Metabacillus sp. B2-18: one gene and its partner. The protein of the gene in region 1 interacts with the protein of each later gene in a pairwise test. Links are inferred from orthologs where the notes say so. Each region holds a gene or a part of one and is shown on either strand. Other genes may lie near its edges.

The links.
Region 2: the proteins of recJ (region 1) and LPC09_RS24810 interact in binary tests that used the Escherichia coli proteins (3 or more experiments, as listed by UniProt). The link is inferred for Metabacillus sp. B2-18 from one-to-one orthologs.

What each region holds. Positions count from the first base shown.
Region 1 is NZ_CP088245.1:3,546,498-3,558,034, forward strand. Bases 95-3,156 are described here. They hold recJ (single-stranded-DNA-specific exonuclease RecJ), read right to left. Parts: upstream 2,772-3,156; coding sequence 417-2,771; downstream 95-416. Other genes in these bases: LPC09_RS18080 (adenine phosphoribosyltransferase), read right to left, coding at 95-400; LPC09_RS18090 (LapA family protein), read right to left, coding at 2,859-3,156. Also shown: more of LPC09_RS18080, read right to left, coding at 1-94; more of LPC09_RS18090, read right to left, coding at 3,157-3,203; LPC09_RS18095 (cation diffusion facilitator family transporter), read right to left, coding at 3,222-4,115; protein translocase subunit SecDF, read right to left, coding at 4,256-6,499; LPC09_RS18105 (post-transcriptional regulator), read right to left, coding at 6,637-6,930; spoVB (stage V sporulation protein B), read left to right, coding at 7,077-8,648; LPC09_RS18115 (YhfM domain-containing protein), read left to right, coding at 8,846-9,277; LPC09_RS18120 (IS1595 family transposase), read right to left, coding at 9,312-10,319; LPC09_RS18125 (DUF421 domain-containing protein), read right to left, coding at 10,444-11,103; LPC09_RS18130 (ArsB/NhaD family transporter), read right to left, coding at 11,180-11,537. UniProt on the Escherichia coli protein: Single-stranded-DNA-specific exonuclease.
Region 2 is NZ_CP088245.1:4,963,937-4,975,321, forward strand. Bases 3,876-6,785 are described here. They hold LPC09_RS24810 (DNA topoisomerase III), read right to left. Parts: upstream 6,465-6,785; coding sequence 4,287-6,464; downstream 3,876-4,286. Other genes in these bases: LPC09_RS24805 (VOC family protein), read right to left, coding at 3,887-4,282; LPC09_RS24815 (GlsB/YeaQ/YmgE family stress response membrane protein), read left to right, coding at 6,680-6,785. Outside these bases: qoxB (cytochrome aa3 quinol oxidase subunit I), read right to left, coding at 1-1,937; qoxA (cytochrome aa3 quinol oxidase subunit II), read right to left, coding at 1,996-2,922; LPC09_RS24800 (SRPBCC family protein), read right to left, coding at 3,403-3,861; more of LPC09_RS24815, read left to right, coding at 6,786-6,946; LPC09_RS24820 (STAS domain-containing protein), read right to left, coding at 7,007-7,837; LPC09_RS24825 (response regulator transcription factor), read right to left, coding at 7,871-8,503; LPC09_RS24830 (sensor histidine kinase), read right to left, coding at 8,496-9,539; cell wall-active antibiotics response protein LiaF, read right to left, coding at 9,536-10,285; LPC09_RS24840 (PspA/IM30 family protein), read right to left, coding at 10,394-11,041; LPC09_RS24845 (lmo0954 family membrane protein), read right to left, coding at 11,135-11,385.

The DNA of each region.
Region 1 (11,537 bases):
CAAGTTTAATGGTCGCTTCAATTGTTCCTCCTGTTGCTAATAAATCATCTGTAATTAAAACACGTTGTCCTGGCTTGATCGCATCTTTATGAATAGTTAATACATCTTTCCCATATTCAAGACCATATTCAACACGAACTACTTCACGAGGTAATTTACCCTCTTTACGAACAGGGGCAAAACCTACTCCTAGTGAATAAGCAACAGGGCAACCAATAATAAAGCCACGTGCTTCAGGACCAACAACAAGATCAATATGCTTTTCACGAGCATATTCAACAATTTGGTCTGTCGCATATCTATACGCATCCCCATTATCCATTAATGTTGTAATATCCTTGAATTGAATTCCTGGTTTCGGATAATCAGGTACGACTGTTACGAATTGCTTTAAATCCATTTTTTCTTTGTCCTCCTTATACACCTACAGGCGCATCTAATGGAAATCTTTCTTCAAACCACTGCTTAAGCTGCATGTAAGATGTATATAATAACGTTTTTTCTAGTTCTATTCTCATTTGTTTTTGGGCATATGTTTTCGATTCTGTTAAATCTCGTTTTCGAGTTGAAGAATTTGTCGAAATAACACCATTTTCTATTGTAACAAATTCTAGTTCAAAAAACACCTGTGACATGAACTCAATTGTTTCTTTTGTCCAACCCTTATGAGCAGCTAGTTGTTCACCTTGCTCTTGAAGCTTAAAAGAGCCTTTCTTTAAAAGAAATCCATAATACCATTTAAAGTGTTCTCTTGTCGGAATCGTTGAAAAAAAGTGATCTGAATCTTGTTGAAATACCGAGTAAATTCTTGCAGGCTTTCCTTCAGAAAAAAGTGCATCAAAAGAATCTAGTGATGATGGAATATCCATTAAAATAACATGTTTATTTTGAACAGATAGATTTATGGCATCTTGTTTTGTTTTTAAAAACATAGCTTTTTGTTCGAAGCCTATACTCTTCACATAATCATGCGTTTTTTCCTGAAAAGTAACAATTATACTTTTATCTATAGTTGCTACTGAACTTACAAGCTTGTCCACATTTCTTGTTCCTCTAAAATCAAACAGCTGCCACTCATCAACCTTAATGTCTTGTAACATGATTTGTGGTTTGCGAAGATTATTCCACTCATTAATAGATAGTTCCCCAATTGCTGATAAAGTAACAGAGGGTGAAAGTTCATCATGGATATACCCCATACCAAACCCAACGCAATCAAGCTGATAATCTTCTTGAGAAAAAACCAACTTTAGATGATTTTGTTCAGCACCAATTTTCCGAACATTTGCTAATGTAACATTTTCAATTTGAATAACAGGTTTAGGATTGTTCATTCCAAAGGGTGAAAGAAGCTGCATTTCTTCTATTGAATTAACTGAAATATCTTCTAAATTACAGCTTACATCCACTTTTGTTACCGGTATAAAATCATTTTCTGTTAATATGTTTTGTGCCTTTTCAACAAGTCTTTCTCTTAGTAAATCAACATCATCCAGATTTAGTGTCATACCTGCTGCCATTGGGTGCCCACCAAAATGAGGAAGAATATCGCGACATGTTGATAGATTTTCAAACAAATCAAAGCCAACGATACTTCGAGCTGATCCTTTTGCAATTCCTTTTTCTCTATCAATGCTTAAAACAATTGTTGGACGATAAAAACGATCTACAAGCCTTGATGCAACTATACCAACCACACCTGGATTCCAGCCTTCTCTAGCAATAACTAGAACTGGATGATCCTCGATCGGAAAACGAGTTTCAACCTCCTCAATTGCTTCTTCTGTCATTGTGCTAACAAGTTTCTGACGTTCTTTGTTAAGAGAATCAATTTCCTCTGCAATAGCTGCAGCTTCCTCTTCATCTTCAGAAAGAAGAAGATCCACTGCGGGGTCAGCTGATTGTAAACGACCAACTGCATTAATTCGCGGCCCCAGTGCAAAACCTATCGTATCCTCATTTATTTCATCCATCTTGACATTGGCAATTTTCAACAATGATTTTAGTCCAACACGTTTTGTTGTTTTTAACTGATTTATACCTTTTTTAGCTATTAATCTATTTTCATCATGAAGTGCTACTAAATCTGCAATTGTTCCTATTGCTGCTACTTCTAATAAATCAGTTGGAACGTCACCAAGCAGAGCATGACTTAATTTAAAGGCAACTCCAACCCCAGCAAGCTCTTTAAAAGGATAGGTACACCCTGGTTGTTTTGGATGGATAATCGCAATTGCTTCTGGAAGGATCGGACCTGGCTCATGGTGGTCAGTAATAATCACGTCTATCCCTAATTCTTTTGCCACTTGAGCTTCATGAACTGCTGCAATTCCTGTATCAACTGTAATGATTAAAGAAAAACCCTTTTCATGTGCATGTCTAAAAGCAGCTTCATTTGGTCCATATCCCTCGGTAAATCGATTTGGAATATAGAAATCTACGTTTGCACCCAGTGTACGTAAAGCTGTTAATAATACAGTTGTACTGCTTACTCCATCAGCATCATAATCTCCATAAACTAATATATGCTCATTTTGTTCTATCGCCGTTTTTATTCGGTGGACAGCCTTGTCCATATCTTTTAGAAGAAACGGATCATGAAAAGATTGTTTTTCAATTTCCAAGAATTCACGTGCTTCTTCTACTGAATGTATGCCTCTATTTACAAGTAAAGATGCGACTAACGGTGTAATGGATAAGTTATCAATTAGTGTCCCAATTAAGGTTTCATCAGATGATTGAACCATCCATCTTGTTTTTGCCTTTAACATAGTTTCACCCCTCAACCATCCCATTATACAAGAGTGGTCAAGGGGTTTCAATTTAAGGATTATTCCAGAAGTAAATAGGCTTGATTACTAAGCACCGGATGTTGGTTCATGATCCATTTCTTCCTTTTTGTTATCAAGATCTTTTACATTCTTTTCTTTTTCGTCCTTTAACGTTTCTAGCTCCGTTATTAATTTCGCATTTTCTTTTTCAGCAACTTTCAATCTTCGGTGGATTGTTAAAATTCTAACAACTCCTGCAGATGCAATAATAAATCCTCCCATAAAAACTGAACCTAAAATAATTAGTACAAGGGGCCATTCTGCTTTTCCAAATAAATAATCAACCTCAACTGGCTCAACATTTATAACTGCAAAGATGGCAATAATGATGGCAAAAATAATGGCTAGAATTAAACTCCATTGACGTTTCATTTGTATTCCTCCCTTCTTCTAAGGTGAGTAAGGGTTAATATGTACCATTACATTTTGTACGTGTTCATGCTCACTCATTAGCTTTTCTTTTACAAGCTTCCCTATGTTATGACCTTCTTCAACCGTTATGTGAGGGTCAACGGAAACTTTAATATCTACGATAACATAATGTCCATGTTCTCTGGCATGCAACTCATCAATTTTTTTAACCTCACTTATTTTACTCACTGTATCCTTAAGATCAACAACATCTTCATCATGCAAAACATGATCAAGTGTTGTATGGATTGATTCAGCACCAAGCTTCCAGGCCATCTTTATAACCAATATAGCTACAAATAGTCCTGCAACAGGATCTGCATAAACAAGCCAGTCTATTCCCATCTTTTGACCAATTATCGCGGCACCAATACCAGCCAAAGCAGCTATGGAAGAATAAACATCTGAGCGATGCTCATAAGCATTTACAATGATAGCATCACTTTTTATTCTTTTACCCAATCTAAACTTATATCGAAACATCCATTCTTTAACGACGATTGACAATATGACTGCATATATTGCAAGTGGCTTCGGTGCTTCAATTTCCTCAAAAAAAGACTCGAAGGAAGATTTACCAATTTCAAGTCCTACTAAAAACAAAAGAACAGCTACAATAATGGCAGCAATTGACTCTGCTTTTCCATGTCCATAAGGATGATCTTCATCAGGGGGCTGTTTTGCAGCACGTACACCTATGAAAACGGCTAATGACCCTGCTACATCTGATGCCGAGTGAACAGCATCTGCTACTAATGCACGACTTTCTGCAATAACACCAACTGCCCCTTTCACAATTGCAAGTACAATATTTCCAACTACTCCAATCATGGCAGCAAACTCAGCTTGCTTAAATCGATCATTTTTCCCCATATCTTCACCTCTTTTGCTCGTACCTATAGTTTAACCAACTGCTTACAATAAATGAGGGTTATCCCATCTCATTGTATTATTTCGTAAACACATGTGGTTACTTTAAATAATAACAAATTAGAGAGGGATAACCCTTAATTTTATACTTGTGGTTCGTCACTTACTTGAGAAGGAACATCCTTCTTTTTAGTTAATTGCTTTCCTTTCCAAATTAGCCATAGCTGAGCAGCAATAAATAATGAAGAATAGGTGCCCGAAACCAATCCAACTAGTAAAGCAATCGAGAAATTCGTAATTGAAGCACTACCAAAGATCATTAGCGCTATAACAGCAATAACAACAGTCAATACTGTATTAACAGATCTAGTAAAGGTTTGCTGTAAACTGCGATTTACAATCAACTGTAAATCTTCAACAGTTTTAACCTTTTTCTTCTTGTATAGCTCTCTAATCCGGTCGAACGTTACAATTGTATCATTAATGGAATAACCAACAATTGTTAACACCGCTGCAATAAAGGTAATGTCAACCTCTAAACGGGTAATGCTGAAGAAAGCAATGATAAAGAATGCGTCATGAAGCAAGGCAACGATCGACGCGAGCGCCATATAAAACTCAAATCGAATCGCTACATATATGATAATTCCTATTGAAGCAATCAATATTCCATACATTGCATTTCTTGCAAGCTCTTTTCCGACAGTAGGAGAAACTGTACTTATATTTGGATCCATACCATATAATTCTTGAAAATGACTTTTTACTTCCGCAATTTTTTGTTGATCAAGAACACCGATAAATCTAGCAACAGCAATTTCATTGTTATTACCAGCCAAGACAATATCATCAGCTTCTAGACCTAATTTTTCCATTTCATCATTTACTTGTTGTGTTGTTAGACTTTTTTCTGCTTGAACCTCAACACGTGTACCACTTGCAAAGTCTATACCAAGATTCAAACGGAATACTACTAATATGACAATACCAGCGATTACAAGAATTGTTGATAGCATAAAAAATTTCTTGCGATGTTTTAAGAAATCAACATTATCAAAACGAGTAGGTGCAATCGTATCATCATCTGTTTCTTCAATACTGATGATATGCTCCTTCTTCACACCGAAATACCCTTTTTTCTTATCAAGCCAACGGCTCTCTACTAAAAGTCCAAGCAAGATTCTTGATAAAAATACAGCCGTTAAGAAGCTTACAATAATACTAATGATTAACATTGTGGCAAAGCCTTTAACAGAACTTGTCCCAAAGAAAAAGAGCACAGCTCCTGCTAGAATGGTTGTAATATTCGCATCAAAAATCGTTGCAAACGATCGTCTTGATCCAGCCTTAAAGGCAGACCGAACTGTACGCCCAAGTTTTAATTCTTCTTTAATTCGTTCATATGTGATAATATTCGCATCAACTGCCATACCGACACCAAGAATAAGTGCAGCAATACCTGGTAAAGTTAAAACACCATTCATCCAATCGAACACTTGAAGAATTAAGTATATATACGTTGAAAGAGTAATTATTGCAATCAAACCTGGTAAACGATAGAAGAATAACATGAATAGGAAAATGATAGCTATTCCTACAATTCCAGCCAGAACTGTTTGATCTAATGCCTGCTCACCAAACTGAGCTCCAACGGAAGTTGAATACATCTCTGTTAACTTAACGGGAAGAGAACCTGCGTTTAATAAATTCGCCAAATCTTGTGCTTCTTGGATTGTAAAGTTCCCTGTTATGGTAACATCTGTTTGATTAAATACTTGATCAACATTTGGTGCAGAAAGATATTTTGGATCTTGCTTAGTTGCTTCTTCTTGGAATGAATCTCCCTCTTCATAATCAAGCCAAATAACAAGTTGATTATAAGGAGCATTTCCTACAATTTCTTCTGTTACTTCTTTAAACTTCGTTGCATCTTTTAATTGAATCGCAACATTAGGCTTTCCTTGCTCATCAAATGATTGCTTCGCTCCACCTTCTACTAAGTCAGAGCCGTTAAGCATTTCTTTGTCTTCATGATCTCGGAAAGTTAATTCAGCTTGTGTAGATAAAATTTCCCGTGCTTTATTTTGATCACTTACACCTGCAAGTTGAACACGAATTCGATCTTCACCTTCAATCTGAATATTCGGTTCACTTACTCCAAGGACATTTGCACGCTTTTGCAGAGCATTAACTGTACTTACAAGCACATCCCTTGTAATTTCGTCCCCTTCGTTTGCTGGTTCAACTTCATATAGAATTTCGAAGCCCCCCTGCAAATCTAGTCCCAAAATAATGTTGCTTGTTGCCCTATTTGTATTCAGGCCAATAATACTACCTACTACTAGGACAAGTAGAAAAAACGCAATTATGCGTCCGCGCTTAACCATTATGTATCCTCCTTAATTTCCACAAAACGAAATGATATAAAGCCGATAATAACTTACTAAAGATGCAGGCTTTGTTTATTTTACAAGGTTAACATTCCCCATCAAATTATACGCTTTTAAAAGATGTAGAATCAATGTTAAATCAAACCTTTTAACAAATCTTTACCTTCGTCACTTTCGAACCAATTTCCTCCTTTAAATGATTCAACAGTGGCATAGTTCATAAAATCTCCAACTTTTAATGAAAGAATATCACGCACAACCTCATGTACATAAAGTTCAGGTGTTTTTTTCCATTTTTTTGTTTTTAGAAATGACCAAAGCTTTTCTTCAGAAACATCCTCATAGCCTAAAATCATAAATTCTTCTAATTTGCTCTTAATTGCAGGTTTCACATGATGACGGAATTCATCAATTGGCTGCTTATTCATTATTATTACACTCCTTTTACGAGACATTTTAAGGGCTATTTTAAGGAAGTACCACACAATACTATATAACTTGTCATGCTTGGCCTATTGAGTCGCATATAGTAATTGTATATGATTCCACGTTATTTGAGAAGGCAGGGAGAGAAATGTCAAAGCAAACGTTTCTAAAAGGAACGCTCATATTAATCTTGGCAGGATTTATAACCCGTGTATTAGGATTTATTAACCGAATAGTTGTTGCCCGTTTCATCGGAGAAGAAGGGGTTGGTTTATATAACATGGCCGTCCCAACCCTTGTTTTAGCGATTACCATTACACAACTTGGATTACCTGTTGCCATTTCAAAGCTTGTTGCAGAAGCTGAAGCAAAAGGTGATTCTCGTAAGGTAAAGAAAATACTTGTTGTTTCGTTATCAGTAACCGGAACCCTAAGTATCATTTTCACACCAACTATGATGCTTCTCGCACCATTTTTATCTGAGCATGTTTTTACAGATCGACGTACATATTGGCCATTGCTGGCAATTGCTCCCGTAGTTCCAATCGTGGCAATTTCTTCTGTTATCCGCGGCTACTTTCAAGGACGGCAAAATATGCGACCTGCTGCCATTTCCCAAGTGTTAGAGCAAGTTGTTCGTATTTCGTTGGTTGCAATATGTACAAGTGCCTTTTTACCATACGGAATTGAATTTGCCGCAGCTGGCGCAATGATTTCAGCTGTTGTTGGAGAATTGGTTTCACTTATCTACTTGGCAGCCATGTTTAAAGTGAAAAAGAAAATAAGAATTCGAAGAAAATTCTTTAAATCTGTTCAGAATGGAAAAGAAACATTTAATCAATTAATGGGTATCGCACTCCCAACTACAGGAAGTCGATTTATCGGATCACTTTCATGGTTCTTTGAACCAATAGTTGTTGCAAACAGCCTTGCTATAGCAGGAGTTGCCACAGCTGTTGCTACAAAACAATATGGAGGTCTTACAGGATATGCAATACCCTTATTGATGCTGCCTTCATTCATTACATATTCTTTATCTACCTCCCTTGTTCCTGCAATAAGTGAGGCAATGGCTAATAATCAGCTAAAGCTCGTTGAACATCGCTTGCAGCAAGCTTTAAGACTCTCACTTGTAAGTGGTGGGCTGGCATGTGTTGTGTTATATGTTTTTTCGGAACCTTTAATGAGCATCATGTATGGTAGTAGCAAATCTGCCATTTTCGTTCAAGTGATGGCACCATTTTTTATTTTTCATTATTTCCAGGGACCTTTACAGGCTGTGCTACAAGCTTTAGACTTAGCAAAAGCTGCTATGATTAATAGTTTAATAGGTTCAGCTGTCAAAACAGCTCTTATCTTCGTATTAGCAACAAGACCGTCACTCGGTATTATGGGTGCTGCTTTGGCTATTGTCATAGGTATTATGCTTGTTACTCTTTTACATTTTGCAACAGTTATAAAAGTTGTTCCGTTTACGATTCATATAAGAGACTATATTAAAAGTGGAATGACAATGGTCATAGCCGGTGTGACAGGATATTTGTTCTATGAAAATGTCGTAACGGAATTCCCGATCATTTTAAGGTTAATTACATCTTTAACCGTTACATCACTCATTTATTGCTTCTTACTTTTAGTGTTAAAACTTGTAGAAAAAGACGAAATACAACGCATTCCTTTTGTAGGTCATTTTCTTGCTCGATTAATACCAGCAAAATAAAAATATTTTTTCTATTCGTGCAATTGAGTAATGCTCAATTGCTTTTTTTACATAGGCTGTTTTCGTAAAGTTTGTTGTTTTTTGATAAAAGTTGATAGGTAACAATTTTCTGATAAAATAAAATAGAGTGCAACTTCAAGAGGGTTTTATTCGTCTAATTTGAATATTAGAACAAGACGATTGGAGGTTTATAATATATGAGAAAAATTACTCTGCTTTTATCTTTAACTTTGTTGTCCGCTATTCTTTTTGGTTGCCAATCGGAAGATAGCACTACTACGGATGCGGCAAATACCAACGCTGAATTACAATCAGAAGGTGATGCGGAAATTACAAAGATTAGTATTTCTAAGTCAAAAGGAGTCAGTCCAACTGTTTTCGAAGAAGATAAAGATGTCGAAACATTTAAAAGTATTATTTCAAGTGCTGTAAAAGAAGACGGGATAGCGAATATGGCTAATCCTGAATATTATTTGGATGTCATCTACATAAATGAAAATAAGCAAAGTTATCATTTATGGATAGGTGAAAAAGGACAAAAAAGCACCTTAATGAAAACAGACGACACTCATACAATCTATACTGTTTCAGAAGAAATGACTGATAAGTTAATTGAGTTAATAGAATAGAAATTTAATGAGACCTCTTGCTTGAGGTCTTTTCTTATGCACATTTTAGCATTTCAACTGTTGTGTTATTCGATTTTTGACACGCTGAAATAAGCATTTGCTCCACTTGTTTTTCAAAGGATAAATGCTTGTCTATTTCAAGCCATCTGAACCAATAAAGGTAGTTGTCAAGATACTTTGTTGCCACACCTTGAAATCTTCGCATCCAAGTCTTTAAGCGGCTATGAAAACTATTTACATTTTGAATATGATAAATTCCCTTCTTTACTCGTTGTTTCTGTCGGTCATTGATAGGTTCGTGCTTTAATCCCTTCATTTTTGCGAATTTCTTATAGTTAGTCGCTGTATCAGTGCAAAGTAAAGATTTGGGGTCTATATATTTACCGATGGCAGTATCAATTTCATCTGCTTTAACACGACCTGTTCCAGCTTTCAAAGCAATAATGTTGTTATTTCGGTCTTGTGCTACAACAACGGCAATTTTTAAGTCAGAAATCCCTCTCTTTTCGTCTGGAGTCTTCCTTTTCTTAGGTTTACGATGGGTAACTTCACGACCTTTCATTGACTCACGAAAGAAGGTCTCGTCACTTTCAACGATACCTTGTAGTTGTGCAAAATCTAACGAACGCAGAGCATTCAGTATTTTATGCCTCCAATAGAAAGCCGTTGAGATGTGTATTCTAAGCCATTTAGCGATTTTAGGTAGTGTATATCCTTCGACCATCATCTCCATATATTTCACCCATTTATCAGGATAGCGAGAACCAGAGAATGGTGTATTAGTCATATCGTTAAATGTTTTATTACAGTCCTTACAAAGATAGCGTTGGCGAGTCTTGTATTTACCATTACGCTTTACAGATGTGCTTCCACAATGAACACAAGCCATACCACTGTTAAAACGAGTTTCACGAATTTGTTTCAGTAGTTTGGTAATCTTATCTGGTTCATCTGGAAAAAGGTCTCTTTTAAGAGCATTAAATAACTCTAACTGTTCTTCTGTTGTAAGCTCATTTGCATTTTCATACACATCCAACCACATACCGAACGCCTCCTTGAAATAGCATTATACCAAGCCTTTAACAGTATGGTCAAGAAAGCAACAATCTATGCGAAAACAGCCTTTACATAAAAAAAGGTGAAAGTCAATGCGACCTCCACCAACATTAGTTTTTATCTTCGTCCTTCAAATCAATGAAGAAAATGCCTTTTCCATATGTGCATAACGAAATTTGCTTTGTATCTTTATATCCAAGCTTCCGAAGTTGCTGTCTTAACCATAAGTTGTTTTTGTTAATCGTGAGCAAATTCTCATCTTGAATGTTTCCATCAACAATTAGAGGAAGCTGAAGCTCTGGCTGCTTTTTATTTTTTTTCTGTCTTTCAATGACTGAAAGTTTCCCTGTCGGCTCCAAGATAGCAAATTCAACATCTGCAACATTGTTGATGTTTTTATCACGTAGCTGTGTCATCAAATCATCAAAGTTATATCTTTGTGTTCTCATGGCTTGTTCATCTACTTTTCCACGATTAATAATAATTGTCGGCTTTCCGTCTAAAATATGCCTGATTTTTTGATTTTTGAGAGATAAATATGCTAATGAAATCTGAATGATCATTAGAATCAGCATAGGAATAACTGTATTTATTAATGGGTCACTTGGGGCCTCAATTGCTGTTACTGCCATTTCTGCAATCATGATAAAGACCACTAAGTCCAATATGCTCAACTCACCAATTTCTCTCTTTCCCATAAGCCTAAAAATAAGAACAATGAGAAAGTAAAGAAATAGGGTGCGAGCCAAGATCGTTATGTAAAATTCCACTTTTCATGGCCTCCTTTTATCTAATTGCTTAACACTTATTTTGAACGATAACTTAACTTTTATGTAAACATTTCATCTACATCGTAAAGTTTAGAAGATATCGAAAATAAACGTAAACAGAGGAGATACCAAGTGAGATAATAACGATTGGAAAACCAACTTTAAGAAATTCGATAAAATTGATATGCTCTTTTTCCTTTGCTGCAAGTCCCGCAACAACTAAATTAGAGCTTGCACCTAATAATGTCCCGTTTCCTCCTAAGCAAGCTCCTAATGCCAAAGACCACCATAAAGGATCTAAATTTGTCATTCCGTAATCTTTAAACTCGATAATCATCGGAATCATTGCTGCTACAAAAGGGATATTATCAACAAAACCTGATAAAATACCTGTCATCCATAAAATAAGCATTGATGTTTTAGGTAAATCACCC
Region 2 (11,385 bases), 1.4 Mb from region 1 along the record:
CCTCGCAATTCTGATTCAGTTTCTTCAATTTCTTTAACAGGAATATAACGACCATGATCTTTTTCGAAAGAACGTAGTGTCATAAAGATAAAGATTCCGATTGTAGTAATAATTGCTGGAATCCATAGGCTAAAGATTAGTGAGAAGCCCCATACAAAGAACACACAGCTCATTAGGAATGGCATTCCACTGTTATTCGGCATATGAATTTTTTCAATTTCACCTTTAAATAGCTTGTGATCATGTTTTTTCGCATCCCAGAATGGTTCGCTAGATGTAACTTCTGGAACAATTGCGAAGTTGTATTCTGGAACTGGAGTGTGTGTAGCCCACTCTAGTGTGCGTGCATCCCATGGATCTGCACTAATATCTCTAGATGCATAACGAATGCTGTAGTAAATGTTATAAACGATTAACACAAAACCAATTGCCATAATCCCGGCACCCACAAATGAAACCATGTTAAGTGGTCCAAATCCAGTAGATTCTGAATACGTGAAGCTACGACGTACTTGACCATCTAAACCTGTAATATACATTGGGATAAATGCTAGAACAAATCCGATTGAAAGCAACCATGCTGTCCATTTCCCCAGTCTTTCGTTCAACATAAAACCAAACATTTTTGGCCAATAGTAAGTTAATCCTGCAAGCATAGCAAAAACTACACCTGGAATAATAACATTGTGGAAGTGAGCAACTAAGAACATTGTATTATGATACTGATAGTCAGCTGCAGACATCGCAAGCATAACCCCAGTTACTCCACCTAATGTGAATAGTGGAATGAAAAGCATTGAATAAAGCATTGGTGTTGTCATACGAATTTTACCTTTTCTGAGCGTAAGCAGCCAGTTAAAGATTTTAACACCAGTTGGCACAGCAATGATCATCGTTGTAATAGAGAAAATGCTGTTTGTAAAGGCACCTTGACCCATTGTAAAGAAGTGATGCGCCCATACTAAGAAAGATAATAGTGAAATTAATACCATAGACCAAACCATTGATTTATAGCCATATAGGTTACGTCCTGAGAATGTAGAGATAATCTCACTGTAAAGACCAAATGCCGGTAAAATCAAGATATACACTTCAGGATGTCCCCAAACCCAGAACAAGTTGGCCCAAAGCATATCCATACCACCGTTATCAAGTGTAAAGAAATGTGTTCCAAATAAACGATCCATTGTACCCATTGCAAGTGCTACAGTTAACACGGGGAATGCGAAAACAATGATTAAGTTTGCAATAAGAGCTGACCATGTGAACATTGGCATTTTCATTAATGTCATACCAGGTGCTCTCATTTTCATAATCGTCGTGATAAAGTTAATACCCGTCATCAGGGTTCCTATCCCTGCAATCTGTATCGCGATCATATAATAGTTCGTACCTACAGATTTACTAAACTCTTCACTTGCTAGTGGGAAATATGAAGTCCACCCTGCGTCAGGTGATCCACCAACAACGAATGAAATATTAAATAACATAGCTCCCATAAAGAATAACCAGAAGCTTAAAGCATTAAGACGTGGGAATGCAACATCACGTGCTCCAATTTGCAGTGGAACAACCAAGTTCATGAAGAACATGATAAATGGCATCGCCATGAATAGAATCATAACAACCCCGTGTGTTGTGAAGATCTCATTATAATGCTGTGAATCGAGTAACGTATTATCAGGAACCGCTAGCTGTGCACGAAGCATAATTCCGTCCACACCACCACGGAATAACATAACTAACGCGGAAATTAAATACATAATACCGATACGTTTATGGTCAACTGTTGTTATCCATTCACGCCATAAATAACCCCATTTTTTAAAGTACGTTAATCCAGCAATGATAGCAATCGTAGTTAAACCAATGGCTACCATCGAAGCATAGATTGCAAAGCTTGGATGAGGTACGGCAAAACGATCAAAGAAATCCATACGTTTGTGACTCCTTTCGGAAGTGAATTTATTTTAAAGATCCGATATCTTTTAAAGATTAATGATTACTGTGTTCTGAATGGTCCTCTTCGTGTGAGTCAGTTTTAGTTGTTTCTGCTTCATGTCCTTCATGTTCAGACTCTGAACCTTCTTCACTGTGATGACCGTGATTTGGTGGAGCAAACTCTAAATGAGTTCCCGTATATGTTAATTGACCAAGATGACCTGGCTCTAATAACTCTTCAAATTCTGTTTCAGTAAGTGGTTCAGCTGTTTCTTTTACTTCGTCCACCCACTCATCAAATTCAGTTTGAGACATAGCTGTTACGTTAAACGTGTTATCAGCAAATCCTTCACCACTAAAGTTTGAGTTTCTTCCTAAAAATTCACCAGCATGATCTGCTGCAAGATGAAGTGTTGTAATGTGATCATTCATTGCATACTTTTGTCCACCAAGCTGTGGAATCCAGAAACTTGTAATTGGTCCATGTGAATATAATTTAAATTCAAGCGGACGATCTGTTGGTACATATAAATAGTTCACCGTTTCAATATTTTCTTCTGGATAACTAAAATGCCATTTCCAGTTAGAAGATGACGCATAAACAACTAAAGGCTCTTTATCTTCATATCCTTCAGGCTGTGCTTCAACAATATAGTTACTTTGCACTGACACAAAAGAAAGATAAGCAACAATAATAATTGGTACCCCTACACAAATTGCTTCAACCCATACATTTCCATGAATGTGTGGCGGCTCATAATCATCAGGCATGTTAGAAGCACGATATTTCACTAACATATAAGCTAATAGTCCAAGAACAACAAGAACGATAAACAACATAATTCCCATAGATAATAAGATGTCACTTGCTAGTCTTTCTGCCTGTGGCCCTTTAGGATCTAAAACCAGTAACGGCTCACATCCTGATAACAATGCGGCAATGGAAACCATAACTGTGAACAAAGTCCATTTTAATTTCATATAAGTACTCCTTTCTTTCCTTCACATAAGCTTCTTCTTTCTATACCTACATCATCAGGGTTAGATACCCCGACAACACTTTGTGAAAACATGCACAAGATCAGTGTGAAAGATCACACAAGATCGTTAATCACATCATATCAGACGTTCACTGATAAGTTTATTGGTAAATTCATGTGTCATATATCGTTCAACTATTAGTCACTTTTTCGTAATATATTGATCATAAATTGTTCACTTTTATGGAAAAATTTCTACTTACATGGGATGGTGTGCTTGTAATGGTGGGGGATGGGAAATGAATTGTTTTTAATATCCTGGTTATAGATTCTGTCTCTGGTTGATCCAGTAGATGACACATCAAATTTTTGCCCCGCCCAACAGGACTCTTCCTAACATAGAAAAAGGCCGCAAACAGCGGCCCTTCTTTTTGGGATTCCTATTACAAATTCCGACAAACTTCGGGAAGTGACAGGCACCTCATCCAACTCTCTCTTCAGCAACTTTTTTTATATACCGATTCCTCGTTATCAAAAACTCCCTCATGTACTGCTCCAAAAACAGTCGGTCCGCGATTTTTCCTATGAATCCAAATGGAGAGGTGTAGTCGAATGTGTCGAGCATGAGTGTGCCGTTTGGTTTTTCGATGAATTCGTGGACGTGGTAGAAGCGTTTGAAGGCTCCTTTTTCCATTTCGTCGACGAATCGGTTTGGGAAATCAAATTCCGTAATCCGAACAGTTAGGTTTTGTTTGATTCCAAAGTGGACGGCTTCCCATGTGACCGTTTCGTTTAACTCGATTAAGCCACTTGTTACACCACCAATCGCACGTTCATTTGTTTGACTTGTGGATTGGGTATGAATATCAATATCTCGCGCAACATCAAAGCAAATGTCACGAGGGGCATAAATAAACATATCTGTCTTTATGATTGGCACGTTATATCTTCCTTATCTTAAAATCTTAGTAACTTTTCACCTGCAGCAGGTCAAAACGGTTTCCATAGAGATCTTCAAACACAACCTCTGTTCCCCATGGCATTTCTTGGGGTTCACCTAAAAAGCGCACCCCTTTTTCTTTCATTATATGATATTCACGCAAACAGTCATCTGTTTCAATCACCAAAAATACATGATCCGCAGCTTGTGAACCTACACGTGCCTTTTTCTCATCATTATCGGCTTCTACAAATACAATTGCCGTTCCGCATTCTCGAGAAGGAGCAACTGTTACCCAGCGCATGCCTTCTCCAAATGAGTTGTCAGTAAGCAAAACAAACCCGAGCTTATTAATATAATAATCAATGGCTTCATCATAATCTGAAACAAGGATTGTGAGATGTCCAATTTTGCGACTCATTTTGCTACTCCTTTAAATTAAGCTTTGCTAAAGCATCTGCCAAAGCATTATTTGAAAAGTTATCATCTTGCTTTTTCATATAATTAGCAACTTCGCGTTTTGAAACTTTGCTGTTTTGGTTCTTTTTCCGTCTTTCTTGGAATGTAGACATTTTTTCACGGTGTCCGCATTTACAAGCAAACATTTGACCTTCACCCTGTCCGCGCAGTTCAAGCTTTTTGTGACAGTTTGGACAGCGTGCGTTCGTTACCTTTGATATGCCTTTTTTGTGGCCACATTCGCGGTCCTGACAAACAAGCATTTTACCTTTTTTACCGTTCACTTCTAGCATGAGCTTGCCACAGTCCGGACATTTGCTTCCTGTTAAGTTATCATGCTTAAAGGTTTGTTTGCTGTTTTTAATTTCAGTTACAACCTCTTTTGCGTATTTCTTCATCTCATCTAAGAAAGCCTGTTTTGGTAAGCTTCCTTTTGAAATTTTAGTCAGCTTTTGTTCCCATTCAGCTGTTAACACAGGTGATTTTAGATCTTCAGGAACAAGGTTCAGCAATTGCTTTCCTTTTGACGTTATGAAAAGATCTTTGCCTTTTTTCTCTATTAAAAAGCTGCTATATAGTTTTTCAATAATATCCGCTCTCGTTGCAACTGTACCGAGTCCACCTGTTTCACCGATTGTTTGAATAAGATCCTTGCTTTCTCCTGCCATATATTTCGTAGGGTTTTCCATAGCTGAAAGAAGTGTCGCCTCATTAAATCGAGCAGGTGGCTTTGTTTCGCCAGTAGTTTTTGATACTGACTGAATCTTTAGTGTGGCCCCTTCAGATAGTGCCGGTAATGTTTGGTCATCTTCACTGTCTTCATCAACAAAATCTGTATAAACTTCCTTCCAGCCTGCAGATACTACACGTTTACCTTTTGCAGTAAAAAGCTCTTCACCTATTTTGGCAGTTACAACTGTTTGTTCATATTGATAAGCAGGAAGTAAAACGGCTAAAAATCGTTGAATAACTAAATCATAGATTTTGCGTTCTTTATCGGATAAAGCACTTAGTGGTACTGATTCTTCTGTTGGGATAATCGCATGGTGATCTGATACCTTTTGGTCATCAACAAAAGATTTATTCGCTTTGATTGGTTTACTTAAAATTTTGCCGATGATAGAAGCATATGGCTTCATTCTGCAAGCTTCTAGTCGATCCTTTAAAGTTGGAACGATATCACTAGTTATATAGCGAGAATCTGTTCGTGGATATGTTAGCACTTTATGCTGCTCATAAAGCTTTTGCATAATCGAAAGAGTTTCTTTTGCTGAGTAGCCAAAGCGTTTATTTGCATCACGTTGAAGTTCAGTTAAGTCGTAAAGAGCTGGTGAGTATGATTTTTTCGGTGTTGTTTTGACGTTTACTACCTTCGCGTCTTTTCCTTTTAACCCAGCGAGCTTTCCATCAATTGCTGCTTCGTTAAACGTTTTTGTATCTTTTGTTTTTTCGTCCTGCCAAGCAAATCTTAAGCTATTTTCTGCTACAGCTTTGATTCCGTAGTATTTTTTAGGCTTGAAGCTGCGAATTTCTTCCTCGCGCCCGGCAATCATCGCTAATGTTGGTGTTTGCACACGCCCTGAAGATAGCTGAGCATTGTATTTTGTTGTTAAAGCACGTGTTGCGTTTAAGCCAACAATCCAGTCTGCCTCTGCTCTAGCAACGGCAGAAGCATATAAGTTTTCATATTCTTTCCCATTCTTTAGCTTACGAAAGCCTTCTTTTATTGCTTTATCAGTCACAGATGAAATCCAAAGTCTTTTAATCGGCTTATTAACGCGGGCTTTTTCTAAAATCCAGCGGGCAACAAGCTCACCCTCACGTCCAGCATCAGTTGCAATGATGATGTCACGAACATCTTTACGTAATAATTGGGTTTTTACAGACTGAAATTGCTTGCCTGTTTTTTTAATCACAACTAGCTTTAATGGAGCCGGAAGCATTGGTAAATCTTCCAAGCGCCATGATTTATATTGATCACCATAGCTTTCTGGATCAGCTAATGTAACAAGATGACCCAATGCCCAAGTAACGATATATTGATCTCCCTCAAGAAAACCATTACCTTTTTTATGACAATTTAACACTCTAGCTAAATCTCTTCCAACAGAAGGCTTTTCAGCTAGAACGACTGTTTTACTCATAGAAACATCCTTTCACAACTTACATTCTGCTTCTATTATAGATGTTATTGTTTCGTAAATCTAATTTGTTTGCTGAGGCGGAGGGACAGGCACCTTGTCCCAGACTGGGACGAGGTGCCTGTCCCTCCTGGAAGAAATTAATGCGTTTATAATAATGGACAAGGGGGAATATAAATTCCAAGACGGGGGATACAAAACTAAAGGAGGAGAGAAGAATGGGTTTTATTTGGGCTTTAATTATAGGCGGAGTTATCGGCTGGTTAGCTGGATTAATTGCAGGACGTGATCTTCCAGGAGGAATCTTTGGTAACATTATCGCAGGATTTATTGGAGCTTGGTTAGGCTCTCTTCTATTTGGTCAGTGGGGGCCAGAAATGGGTGGATTCTATATTGTCCCAGCTTTAATTGGTTCGATTATTCTTGTGTTCGTTGTAAGCTTTGTAATGAGAAAAATGCGAGGCGGACACCGAACAGCTTCATAACAACATATAGTAAGTTTAAAAGCCCTATCTCAAAACAGATAGGGCTTTTAAACACTTATCTTAAATTTGTCCTAATGCATTTGCTAATGAGGCGGTTGTGTTAATTTCTTCAAAATCAAGGCCAAGTTGTATGGCTGTTTGAGCAATTTCAGGGCGAATACCTGATAATGTTGATCTAACACCTAAAAGCTTTAATGCCTTGATTAAGTGGAAAATTTCATGAGCAACCATTGTATCAATGATGGCAACACCAGACAGGTCAATACATAAATGTTCTACTTCAAGATTTGCACATTGTGTTAATGTGTTTTCTAAAATTAATTTTGCTCTGGCTGTATCAATATCACCAATAAGTGGAAGAAGGGCTGTTTTATTTTGCAGAAGAATGACTGGTGAACTTAATTCATTAATCATTTCCTTTTGTGCCGCAATTTGTTTCATTGTGTTCTTATGGGCTGCATCAATGTAAATATAAACGGATAGATTGATGACTTTTTTAACTACATCTAACCATGAAAATAATTGATCAACAGAAACTGTATCAATATTCTCTTTATAAAAGCTTTTGATATATTTAAGATAAACATCCTGTGTTCTTAAAAATTCCCTTACAACATAATGAACAGGTGTGTCTAAATGCTTTTGATCCTGGGCTAGTTCCTCTGACCATGCTCTAAATTCACTTACAAACTTTCCTTCTTCTTCTATGAAAAGTCTATGTAGGTGGATAAGGTAATCCTGATTTTGTTCTTTTAATGTTTGAATGATTGCTTGATCTTCCGTTGAATAGACTGAGTTTGGGTCATTGTCGTCAACCATATTATACCAGTCTTCTGACATTTGCCATGAGTTCTTAACTAGGTAGTGATATAATTCTTCATTTCTATGCATCTTCTTATGTCTCTCCCTAATCTGTTGTCTGATTTATTTTACAAGTGAATGCTTAAAGGCATAAATAACAGCCTGTGTTCGATCTTGAACATCCAGCTTACTTAAGATGTTGCTAACATGGGTTTTGGCTGTTTTTAAGGCAATAAACAATTCATCTGCAATTTCTTGATTGGTTTTTCCTTGTGCCATCAGCAATAAAATTTCCATTTCCCTTGAAGTGAGTTGATCATGGAGGTGTGTTGTTTCTCGTTGTCTCATCTTCATCATCATTTTACCTGTGACCTCAGGCTCTAAAATCGATTGACCGTGAAACGTGGCGCGGACAGCATTGGCGATCTCACTTGCTTTTGACGTTTTTAGCAAATAGCTTGTTGCCCCCGCTTCCAGTGCCGGATATACCTTCTCATCATCTAGGAAGCTTGTCACAATGATAATTTTAGCCTCAGGCCAGGCATCGACGATTCTCTTTGTTGCCTCAATTCCGTCCATTTCCTTCATAACCAAATCCATTAAAATGACATCCGGGCGAAGGTCAAGACATAGCTCTACACCTTTTTTTCCGTTATCTGCTTCACCAATTACCTCAATGTCAGGCTGGGCAGATAAATAGGATGAAACACCGATTCGTACCATTTCATGATCATCAACAAATACTACTTTAATCATTGTTTTCACTCTCTCCTGCTAGGACAGGAACCTTAACCTCTAACCGTGTCCCTTTATTTTTCAGGCTGACAATTTTCATTGAACCACCTATTTCAACAGCACGCTCATGCATGTTTTGTAAACCGTATGAACCTGTTTTACCTTCTTCAAGCTCAAACCCAATGCCATCATCTGTCACACGCATGATCACAAAGGAATCGCGTTCTATCAACAACACGTCCAAACTTGTTGCCTTTGCATGACGAAGTGTATTGGAAACAGACTCTTGAAGAATACGAAATAAATGGTCCTCTACACCTTTGTCTAATGGGATCGGTTCTACTTTCCATTTTATATTCATTGTCACCTTTTGCATTAGTTCTACCAAAAGCTCTTGAATTCCTTCTTGAAGGGATTTACCTTTTAATGCCGCTGGTCGTAAATGTAATAGCAACGCTCTCATTTCAAGCTGTGATTGGTGAATCGTTGCCTCAATTAGCCTTAACTGTTTCGACTCACCATCATCCCATTCTTCTCTACTCTCGGTAATAGCTGACATCATCATTGATGCTGCAAAAAGCTGTTGACTGACAGAATCATGAAGCTCACGAGCCAATCGATTTCTTTCCTGTGAAACTAATTCTTGTATTCTCTTTTCTTGGTCTTCTGCTTTTTCTGTTGCTAGCTTTTGCGAGAGCTTTGTTTGTTCCTGAATTTGCTTCTGAATCTTTTCAACCTTCTTTTGAATATCTTGTACTTCTGGCAAACAAGGTTGTTCAGTAGAGATCGTCCGTCCCTTATCAAGCTCCTGAATTGTTTGTTCAATTGTACTGAGCTGTTTTTTCCAATAAAGACCGGAAAACAAACCAAAGAGTACACCTGCTACTATACTTATGCTTGGCACAATATAAATAAAAGGTAAATCCATGATTTTTTGATTCCATAGTTCACTCCATTTATGAAGGGGAAATGCCATAAAAAACATGAGGGAAAGAAGAATGAATAGAATAAGTGAAAAAAATGCACCTAACAAAACTTGCCGCTGTATCATATTCATATTCTTTTCACCTCAAGCTTTCCTGAAATAGCTGAAGTGATCAATTTCACCCTTTGTTCACCTTGTCTGTACTGCGGTGTTTCATAAACAAGAGTTTCATTCACAACCTTTTGCTTAAAATCTTGAAAAACACTCACATCACCAATCATAACAGAATGGTTAATATGAACCTCCACTTCATATGGAACAAGAATTTGAACATTTCCTACTAAACTGCGTATCGAAATAATCGCTTCCTCATTTGGTAAGACCGTATCACTTAAATCAATGACTGTGTTCCCAACACCCACCTGAATATTGATATCATTCCATTCATATGCAATATCCGGTGATTTTTGATTCGTAAAGAACTTATTTTCAAAGATTTTTTTCTGATGGGTCACTGGTTCGTTTGCCGGTTCATTTTTTTCTGATTCGCCCGAAGGCTCCTTCACACTTGGTTTTATTCGTTTAGGCTCCTTCTGTGTTTGGAAAAATTGAACAACAGCATAAATGAGCAGCACACAAATAAAATAACGAAATGTCATCATATTCAGCACGGTAATAACAAGCCAAATCCAACCAATCCAATAGAGGCTCTTGCCTATAAACCGCGGTCGCCATCGACGCCCTAAAAAAATGCATCCAATTGATAACAAAAATGTAACGATTAAACCACCATTAAAAAATAATATTTCTAAAAGAAGGAGGAGAATTCCTATTAGAATAATCCAATTTACATAATCAGAATTCATATTTCTTAACACGCGGTTTCCTCCTCCCTATTAATATAGTAACAAACTTTTATGTCAGCCGCGTTTCATATGAAAGAAGGCGCAAGTTTGACCTACGCCTTTTAAGAATACCATGAAGATTTACGAGATTGTATTTGTTTGTTCAGTTTTTAATTGTTTTTCTAATTGTGCAATACGAGCATCAATTGTATTGCGGTGATAAGCTTTTGTTACCTGCTGCTCGAGGCGATCTAGATAGCTTTCCATTTCTTCAAATCTTGCAAATGCTTTTGTTGAAAAACTGCCAGAATCAGATACTTTGCTAATACGGTGGTGAGCACGGGCAACATTTTCTCTTCCCATTAACTCCATACGTTTAATCTGCATATCTTTTAATTTATGTTTCATTTCCTCATACTTTTGCTCAAGCTCTTCAAGCTGCTGTGCTGTTTGCTTACGAGATGCATCTAAACGCTCTCTTCTTTCTTCATAATGAGCATACTCTTTTAAAGCAAATTCATAAAGTTCAGCCTCTCCAGCCTTTGAGGCAATTTCAGCTTGATGCTTACGTTTTTCTGCTAGATGTGTTGCTTCATTGTACTCGCGGTTAAACTCTTCTTTTAACAAATACTGACGTTCAACTAACTTACGAACCTTTTCTGTTTCCTGCTCACATTGTCTTAAGTAGTGGTTTAAAATTGAGATTGGATTTTTTTGTTCCTTTTGATCTAATGCCTCATGTAAATCTGCTGAAATTGTATCCGCTAATCTTGTGAAAATATTTGCCATTATAAATCTCTCCTTTAATGTTTTACATTTTTTTATTAAACTTGTGAGGAGTTTTTACTCTAGCCTCCTCAGTCAAGGTGGGAAAAACGTTTATTAATAGTTACCTTTTAAATCGTTCCATTCTTTTTCAAAATTTGTAAATGGATCTGAATCTTCTTTAATGGATTTTTCAGATGATTTGTTCCAGTTTTTATAAACAACGTAAATCACATATGCAGCAACAAATCCTAAAATCGCTGGCAGGTTTGATGCTGAAGCGAATAACGCAATCACACCAACAATCGCTAACACCACTTTGTTAAATTTAGATTCCGTCTTGATAAAGCCTTTGTACGAGTAGTACA